Regions from separate parts of the Plantibacter sp. LMC-P-059a genome, predicted to be linked through region 2. Evidence: riboswitches for the same ligand, from Rfam matches in the RefSeq annotation. Region 2 holds a riboswitch; the other holds the start of a gene.
The links. A riboswitch is a leader RNA that binds a small molecule or an ion and turns the genes downstream of it on or off. The one in region 2 is predicted to bind thiamine pyrophosphate.
Positions count from the first base shown of each region.

Region 1 (3,400 bases), on a different contig from region 2:
GCACGAGAAGACGCCGATCGCGCGCCTCCGCACCCAGCTCTTCGCGGACGACGACTGGCGGAACCTGCCCAACGCGATCACGGCGGGACGCATCCTCCTGCTCCCCGTCTTCGCCGTCCTCGTCGTCACCGGCTCCTACCTGGCGGCGCTCGTCGTCGGGGCGGTCGTGTTCCTGAGCGACGTCGCCGACGGGCAGATCGCGCGCCGGATGGGGACCGTCTCGGCGCTCGGCACCTGGCTCGACGGCGTCGCCGACCGCTTGACCGTCGTCGTGGTCGCGGCCTCCTTCGCCGTCGCGCAGATCATCCCGTGGCAGGTGTTCGTCGTCATGATCGTGCCCGACCTCCTCCTCGCGTTCATCGCGGTCGTCGCGTTCCGCGGGACGCCCGAGGTACCGGTGAGCCTCGCCGGCAAGATCCGCACGGTGCTCCTCTTCGTCGGCTTCTTCGCGCTGCTCACCGGGCTCGCCCTCGGCGGCGGTGATCCGGCGTCGCCGCTGTCCCGCGTGTTCGGCGGCATCGGCTTCGTCGCGATCCTCCTCGGGCTCGTCGGGCACTTCGTCGCGGCGACCCAGTATGCGCGACGCATGATCGTCACGTGGCAGCGGCAGGGTGTCGGCATCTCCCGCTGATCGCCGTCGGTCACGATGCCGGCCGCTTCCCGGAGACGCGCCAGGCGTGGACGCAGGCGGCGTCGTTTAGGCTCGGAGTATGCCAGTCGACTATCCGGACCTCGTCATCTTCGACTGCGACGGCACCCTCGTCGACACGGAACGCATCTCGGTGCGGGTGAACCTGCAACTCCTCAACGAGGTCGGCGGCGACTACACCGAGGCCGAGGTGCGCGAACTGTTCGTCGGCGCGTCGTTCGAGACCTACGCGACCCTCGTCGAAGCACGGCTCGGCAAGCCGTTGGAGGCCGACTGGATCCAACGCTGGAGCGACATGTTCCGCGGCATCTGCGAGCGCGAGCTGGAAGCGGTCGACGGCGTCGTCGACGCGCTCGACGGCATCGCGGCGACCGGGGTGCCGTTGTGCGTCGCCTCGAACGGCATGCTCCACGACGTCGTCCGGAACCTCGGCCAGGTGGGCATCCACGACCGGTTCGCCGGGCGGATCTTCAGCGCGACCGACGTCGCCGTCGGCAAGCCGGCCCCGGACCTCTTCCTGCACGCGGCCGCCGACTTCGACACCGCCCCCGAGCGGTGCGCGGTCGTCGAGGACAGCGTCGTGGGCGTGCTCGCCGCGCGGGCCGCGGGGATGACCGTGTACGCCTACGCCGGCGGCATGACGCCGGCCGAGCGGCTCGTCGGCGACGGCACCCACGTCTTCGACGACATGCGTGAGCTGCCCGACCTCATCCGAGACACCTGGGCGGAAACCGCCTCCACGCGCTAGCCGCGACTGCGCAGTTCCGGGAACCGGCCGTCGTCATCCGGCGTGGCCGTGGCTTTGTCGGCGTCCGGCACCGTCACGGGCTGCTCCTCGGTGGACCGCCGTGGCCGCTCGCCGCCGCGCGCGACGGCCTGGCCGAACGCCTGCGGTCCCGTCGTCGCGAGGCGTCTCCAGGGCAGGGTCCCTTCGATCTCGATCTGCAGGGAGAAGCTCAGCAGGGTGCGGATGACGACGATGATCGCCAGGACGGCTGCGTCGGTCAGCGACGGGGTGGACGTGACCGTCTTCACGAGGTCGGCGGCCACGAGGATCTCGAGCCCCAGGAGGATCACCGAGCCGATCGTCTCCCGCAGCATCCGGAACGCCCGCCCGCCGTCGCGGGTGCGCAGCCACAGGCGGGCCGAGAGGGCGACGGCGATCACGAAGCCCACGACCATCGCCCCGACACCGGCGACCTCGAAGACGATGGTGACCAGCTCGAAGAAGTCCATGCGCCCATCATCCTCGTCGCCTCGCCGGACGGGAAGCGCCACCGACCCGCTATGGTGGTCGCGAGTGACACGGGGTGCCGATCCCAAGACGACCGGCTGAGAACACACCCGTCGAACCTGATCTCGTTAGTCCGAGCGAAGGGATGTCGCGAATGAGCATTCGCACACCGCAGCAGTCTGCCCACCCGTCCACCGACGAGTCCGCCGCCGGCGGGTTCGCGACCGCGGCGGGGGACCTCCTCGACCGGCTGCGCGAGCGCACCCCACTCGTCCAATCGATCACGAACGCCGTGGTCACGAACTTCACGGCGAACGTCCTCCTCGCCGTCGGTGCCGCCCCGGCGATGACCGACATCCCCACGGAGGCCGGGCCGTTCGCCCGCATCGCCTCCGGCGTGCTCCTCAACCTCGGGACGCCGCAAGCGGAGCAGCGCCAGGCCATGATCGAAGCCGCGACCGCCGCGAACGAGGTGGGCACCCCGTGGGTGCTCGACCCCGTCGCGGTCGGGTCCCTCCCCGTCCGGACGGCGCTCGCCGCGGAGCTCCTGGCACTCCGGCCGACGATCGTCCGGGGCAACGCGAGCGAGATCATCGCGCTCGCCGGCCTCGGCGCCGGCGGTCGCGGTGTCGACAGCACCGACTCCGTCGACAGTGCGATCGAGGCTGCGACCGCGATCGCGCGCACCTCGGGAGCGGTTGTGGCGATCTCCGGTCCGACCGACGTCATCACCGACGGTGAGCGCATCGTCCGCTGCTCCAACGGACACCCGTGGCTCACTCTCGTGACGGGCGGCGGATGCGCGCTCGGTGCGGTGTTCGCCGCGTTCGCTTCGCTCCACGATGACCGCTTGCTGACGACGGTGGCCGCAACGAGCGTGTACACGGTCGCCGCTCAGCTGGCCGCGGCGGAGAGCCGCGGGCCCGGGTCGTTCGCCCCGGCTTTCCTCGACCGCCTCCACCTCCTCGATGCGGAGACCGTCCGCCGACTGGCGGTGGTGGCATGAGCGCCGAGACGGTGTCCGACAGCGTGCACGCCGCCCGTTCGCACGCCGCCCTCGTGCGCCGGGCCATGGAGACGTATCTCGTCACGGATGCCTCGGCCAGCGGCGCCCGGGGCGTGCTCGACGTCGTGCGCCGAGCCGTCGACGGCGGGGTGACCGCGGTGCAACTGCGTGAGAAGACCGCGACGGCTCGCGAGCTGTTCGACCTGACCGTCCGTGCCGCGGAGCTCGTATCGGGTCGAGCCCTGCTCCTCGTCGACGACCGGGTCGACGTCTTCCTCGCCGCCCGTTCCGCCGGCGCCGTCGTCCACGGTGTCCACGTCGGGCAGAGCGACCTCCCGGTCGACGCGGTCCGCCGGATCGTGGGTGACGCGGCCGTGGTGGGCTTGACGGCGAACACGCCCGCCCACCTCGACGCGGTGGCCGCCCTGCCCGCCGGGACCGTCGACTACCTCGGCGTCGGCGTGATCCGCCCGACGGCGACGAAACCGGACCACCCCGAGCCGCTCGGCGT
Region 1 covers NZ_JARVRZ010000006.1:184,402-187,801, reverse strand. The annotation lists gene QRN27_RS14225 (CDP-alcohol phosphatidyltransferase family protein) at 1-631, shown strand, start outside; gene QRN27_RS14220 (HAD family hydrolase) at 711-1,397, shown strand; gene QRN27_RS14215 (DUF1622 domain-containing protein) at 1,394-1,885, opposite strand; TPP riboswitch at 1,946-2,046, shown strand; gene thiM (hydroxyethylthiazole kinase) at 2,029-2,889, shown strand; gene thiE (thiamine phosphate synthase) at 2,886-3,400, shown strand, end outside.
Region 1: it holds a riboswitch for thiamine pyrophosphate, as region 2 does, so the genes downstream of both, thiM (hydroxyethylthiazole kinase) here and QRN27_RS01330 (ECF transporter S component) in region 2, are expected to answer to the same signal.

Region 2 (3,400 bases):
ATCGACGAGGCGTTCCTCGACGTCTCCGGGGCGGTCCGGTTGCTCGGGAGTCCGCGGACGATCGCGGCGCTCGTGAAGCAACGGGTCCTCGACGCCACCGGGCTCCCGTGCTCGGTCGGCCTCGCAGCGACGAAGTACGTGGCGAAGCTCGCGTCCGGGCTGTCGAAGCCCGACGGCCTCCTCGTCGTGCCGGCTGCCGAGACGCTCTCCTTCCTGCACCCGTTGCCGGTGGGAGCGCTGTGGGGCGTCGGGGGACGAACCGAGGAACAGCTCACGAACCGCGGTATCAGGACCATCGGTCAGCTCGCCTCCACTCCGTTGTCCATGCTGCAGCGCGCCGTCGGCGAGGCGTCCGGACGCCGGCTCCTCGAGCTCGCGAACGGCATCGACCCGCGCGGGATCGAGTTGGCGCGGCGGGAGAAGAGCGTCAGCCACGAAGTGACGTTCCCGACGGACGTCGCGGATCCCACCGTGTTGAAACGCGAGCTGTTGAACCTGGCCGGACTCGTCGCGATCCGCCTCCGGAAGGGCGGGTACGCCGGCCGGACCATCAGCATCCGTGTCCGCTACGCCGACTTCAGCCTCGTGACCCGGTCACGGACCATCGGCGAGGCGACGAACGTCGGGCGCCGCGTCTACGACGAGGCGGCGTCGCTCTTCGACGACCTCGATCGGGGTGGGCGTCTGGTCCGCCTCGTCGGCGTGAAGGTCGATCAACTGGTGCCCGCCGAGGAGGCCGGTTCGGCGCTGTGGGATCCCGACGAGGAGTGGCGCGGTGCCGAACAGACCATCGATCGGGTGGCCAGCCGCTTCGGCGACCTCGCGATCGCTCCAGCCTCGCTCCTCGGGAAACCGCGGCGACGAGGCCTCGGGAGTCGAGGCGACTCGCAGGGTGCTGGGAGCACGGATCAACCCCTTGGACCGGCGGATGCGCAGCGGTAGCGTGGCAGCATGACGAATCTCGTGGAGAAGCTGGCAGAACAGACCAAGGGGCTCGGCGTGACCGCGGCCTACGGAGAGCAGCAGGACATCGACGGCACCAAGCTCGTGCCGGTGGCGCTGACGTACTACGGCTTCGGTGGCGGGTCCGAGGGAGACGGCGACGACGCGCCCAGTGGCGGTGGAGGCGGCGGCGTCTCCATCCCCGTCGGCGCCTACATCAAGACGGACGAGGGCCTCCGGTTCGACCCGAACCTCATCTCGCTGATCGCCGTCGCCATCCCGTTCATCTGGGTGAGCGGCAAGGCCCTGTCCGGGCTCATCAAGGCGCTCAAGAAGTAGCCTTCCCCCGTCGAACCCCTGTCGAGTGATCCTGCGCGGCAGGGGTTAGACTCGTGCCACCACGGGAGTCCGGTGAACCGGGCTGAGAGGAAGGTATTCGCCTTCGACCGTCGAACCTGATCTGGATCATGCCAGCGCAGGGAGACCATTTCTCGCTATCCCGTGCTCTTTTCCGTCTACAGGAAGGGCACGTATCGTGTCAGCATCGACCAAAATCTCCTCGTCTGAACGCGCCGCCGCGCGGAACCTCCGCTGGAGGGTCGTCGACATCGTCGTGGTCGCCGTCCTCGGCGTCGCCACCGGCCTCATCTTCTGGGCGTGGAACACGCTCGGATCGCTCTGGTACGCCGGAGCGAGTGCCGTGACGCCCGGCTTCGGCGGCATCGCCGTCGGCATCTGGCTGCTCGGCGGCGTCCTCGGCGGGCTCATCATCAGGAAGCCCGGCGCGGCCGTCCTCGTCGAGACCATCGGGGCCGTCGTCTCCGCGCTCATCGGCAACGCGTGGGGCATCACCACCGTGTACTCGGGCCTCGCCCAGGGGCTCGGAGCCGAGCTCATGTTCGCCGCGCTGGCCTACAAGCGTTTCGGCCTCGTCCCGGCCATCCTCGCCGGTGCGGGCGCCGGTGCCGGCGCATGGCTGCTCGAGCTGTTCATGTCGGCGAACCTGGAGAAGGGTGCCGAGTTCAACGCGATCTACCTCGGCTCACTGCTCGTCTCCGGCGCGATCCTCGCTGGCGTCGTCGGTTGGGTCCTCGTCAAGGCGCTCGCCTCTACGGGCGCGCTCAGCCGGTTCGCCTCAGGGCGGGACGCGCGGCGCGAGGTCTGAGCGTGGTCGGTGCGACCGGTCCGGCGCGCGTCGTCGCCCAGGACTGGGGGTGGCGTCACGCCGGTCGGAAGGCATGGGCGGTCAGCGACCTCGACCTCGTCATCGAACCGGGGGAGCGGGTCCTCCTCCTGGGCGCGTCCGGCGCCGGCAAGTCGACCCTGATCCATGCGCTCGCCGGTGTCCTCGGGGGAGCGGACGAGGGTGAGGCTCGCGGGTCGCTGCTTGTGGACGGGGTCCCGCCGGAACAGGCCAGGGGTCGGATAGGCCTCGTGCTGCAGGATCCCGATTCGCAGGTCATCCTGTCCAAGCTCGGCGACGACGTCGCGTTCGGCTGCGAGAACCTCGGGGTCGAGCGCGAGGAGATCTGGCGACGGGTCGTCTCGTCGCTGCAGGCCGTCGGCCTCGACCTCCCGTTGGACCACCCGACCTCGGCGCTGTCGGGCGGACAGAAGCAGCGGCTCGCCCTCGCCGGGGTGCTTGCCATGCAGCCCTCGCTCCTCCTGCTCGACGAGCCGACCGCCAACCTCGACCCGATCGGCGTCACTGAGGTCAGGGACGCCGTCGCGCGGGTGGTCGACGACGGTTCGTCGACCCTGGTCGTCATCGAACACCGGGTCGACGTCTGGCGCGATCTGATGACGCGGGTCGTCGTGCTCGATGCGGATGGAGGGGTCCTCGCGGACGGTGCTCCCTCCGTGGTCCTCGACGATGTCGGGCGCAGGCTCGCCGACGCCGGCGTCTGGGTACCGGGCATCCCGCTGGGGCTGCCGCCCCGCCGGATAGTGCAGCCGAACGCAGCCGTCTTGACGACGTCCGATCTGACGATCGGACGGGTCCGCTCCCAGCCGGTGCAGGCGCACCTGGACCTCGCCGTGCCGGAGGGCGCCGCCACGGTGATCGTCGGCCCCAACGGGGCCGGGAAGTCGACGTTGGCCCTCACCTTGGCCGGTCTGCTGCCCGAGCTCGCCGGAACCGTGGACGCTGGCCGCCGGCTCGCCGGGGGGATCGGTCCACGGCCCATCCGCTGGAAGTCGACCGAGCTGCTCACCCGCATCGGGACGGTCTTCCAAGACCCGGAGCATCAGTTCGTCGCCGCGACCGTGCGCAAGGAGCTCGGCGTCGCCCTGCAGGCGCTGCGATGGACACGCGCCGCGATCGACGAGCGGGTCTCCGCCGTCCTCGAAGCGCTCGGCTTGGCCGGACTCGCCGAAGCGAACCCGTTCAGTCTCTCTGGCGGACAGAAGCGGCGATTGTCGGTCGCCACCGTGCTCGTGGCACGACCTGCTGTGCTCG
Region 2 covers NZ_JARVRZ010000001.1:275,245-278,644, reverse strand. The annotation lists gene dinB (DNA polymerase IV) at 1-942, shown strand, start outside; gene QRN27_RS01335 (hypothetical protein) at 952-1,281, shown strand; TPP riboswitch at 1,333-1,441, shown strand; gene QRN27_RS01330 (ECF transporter S component) at 1,478-2,107, shown strand; gene QRN27_RS01325 (ABC transporter ATP-binding protein) at 2,110-3,400, shown strand, end outside.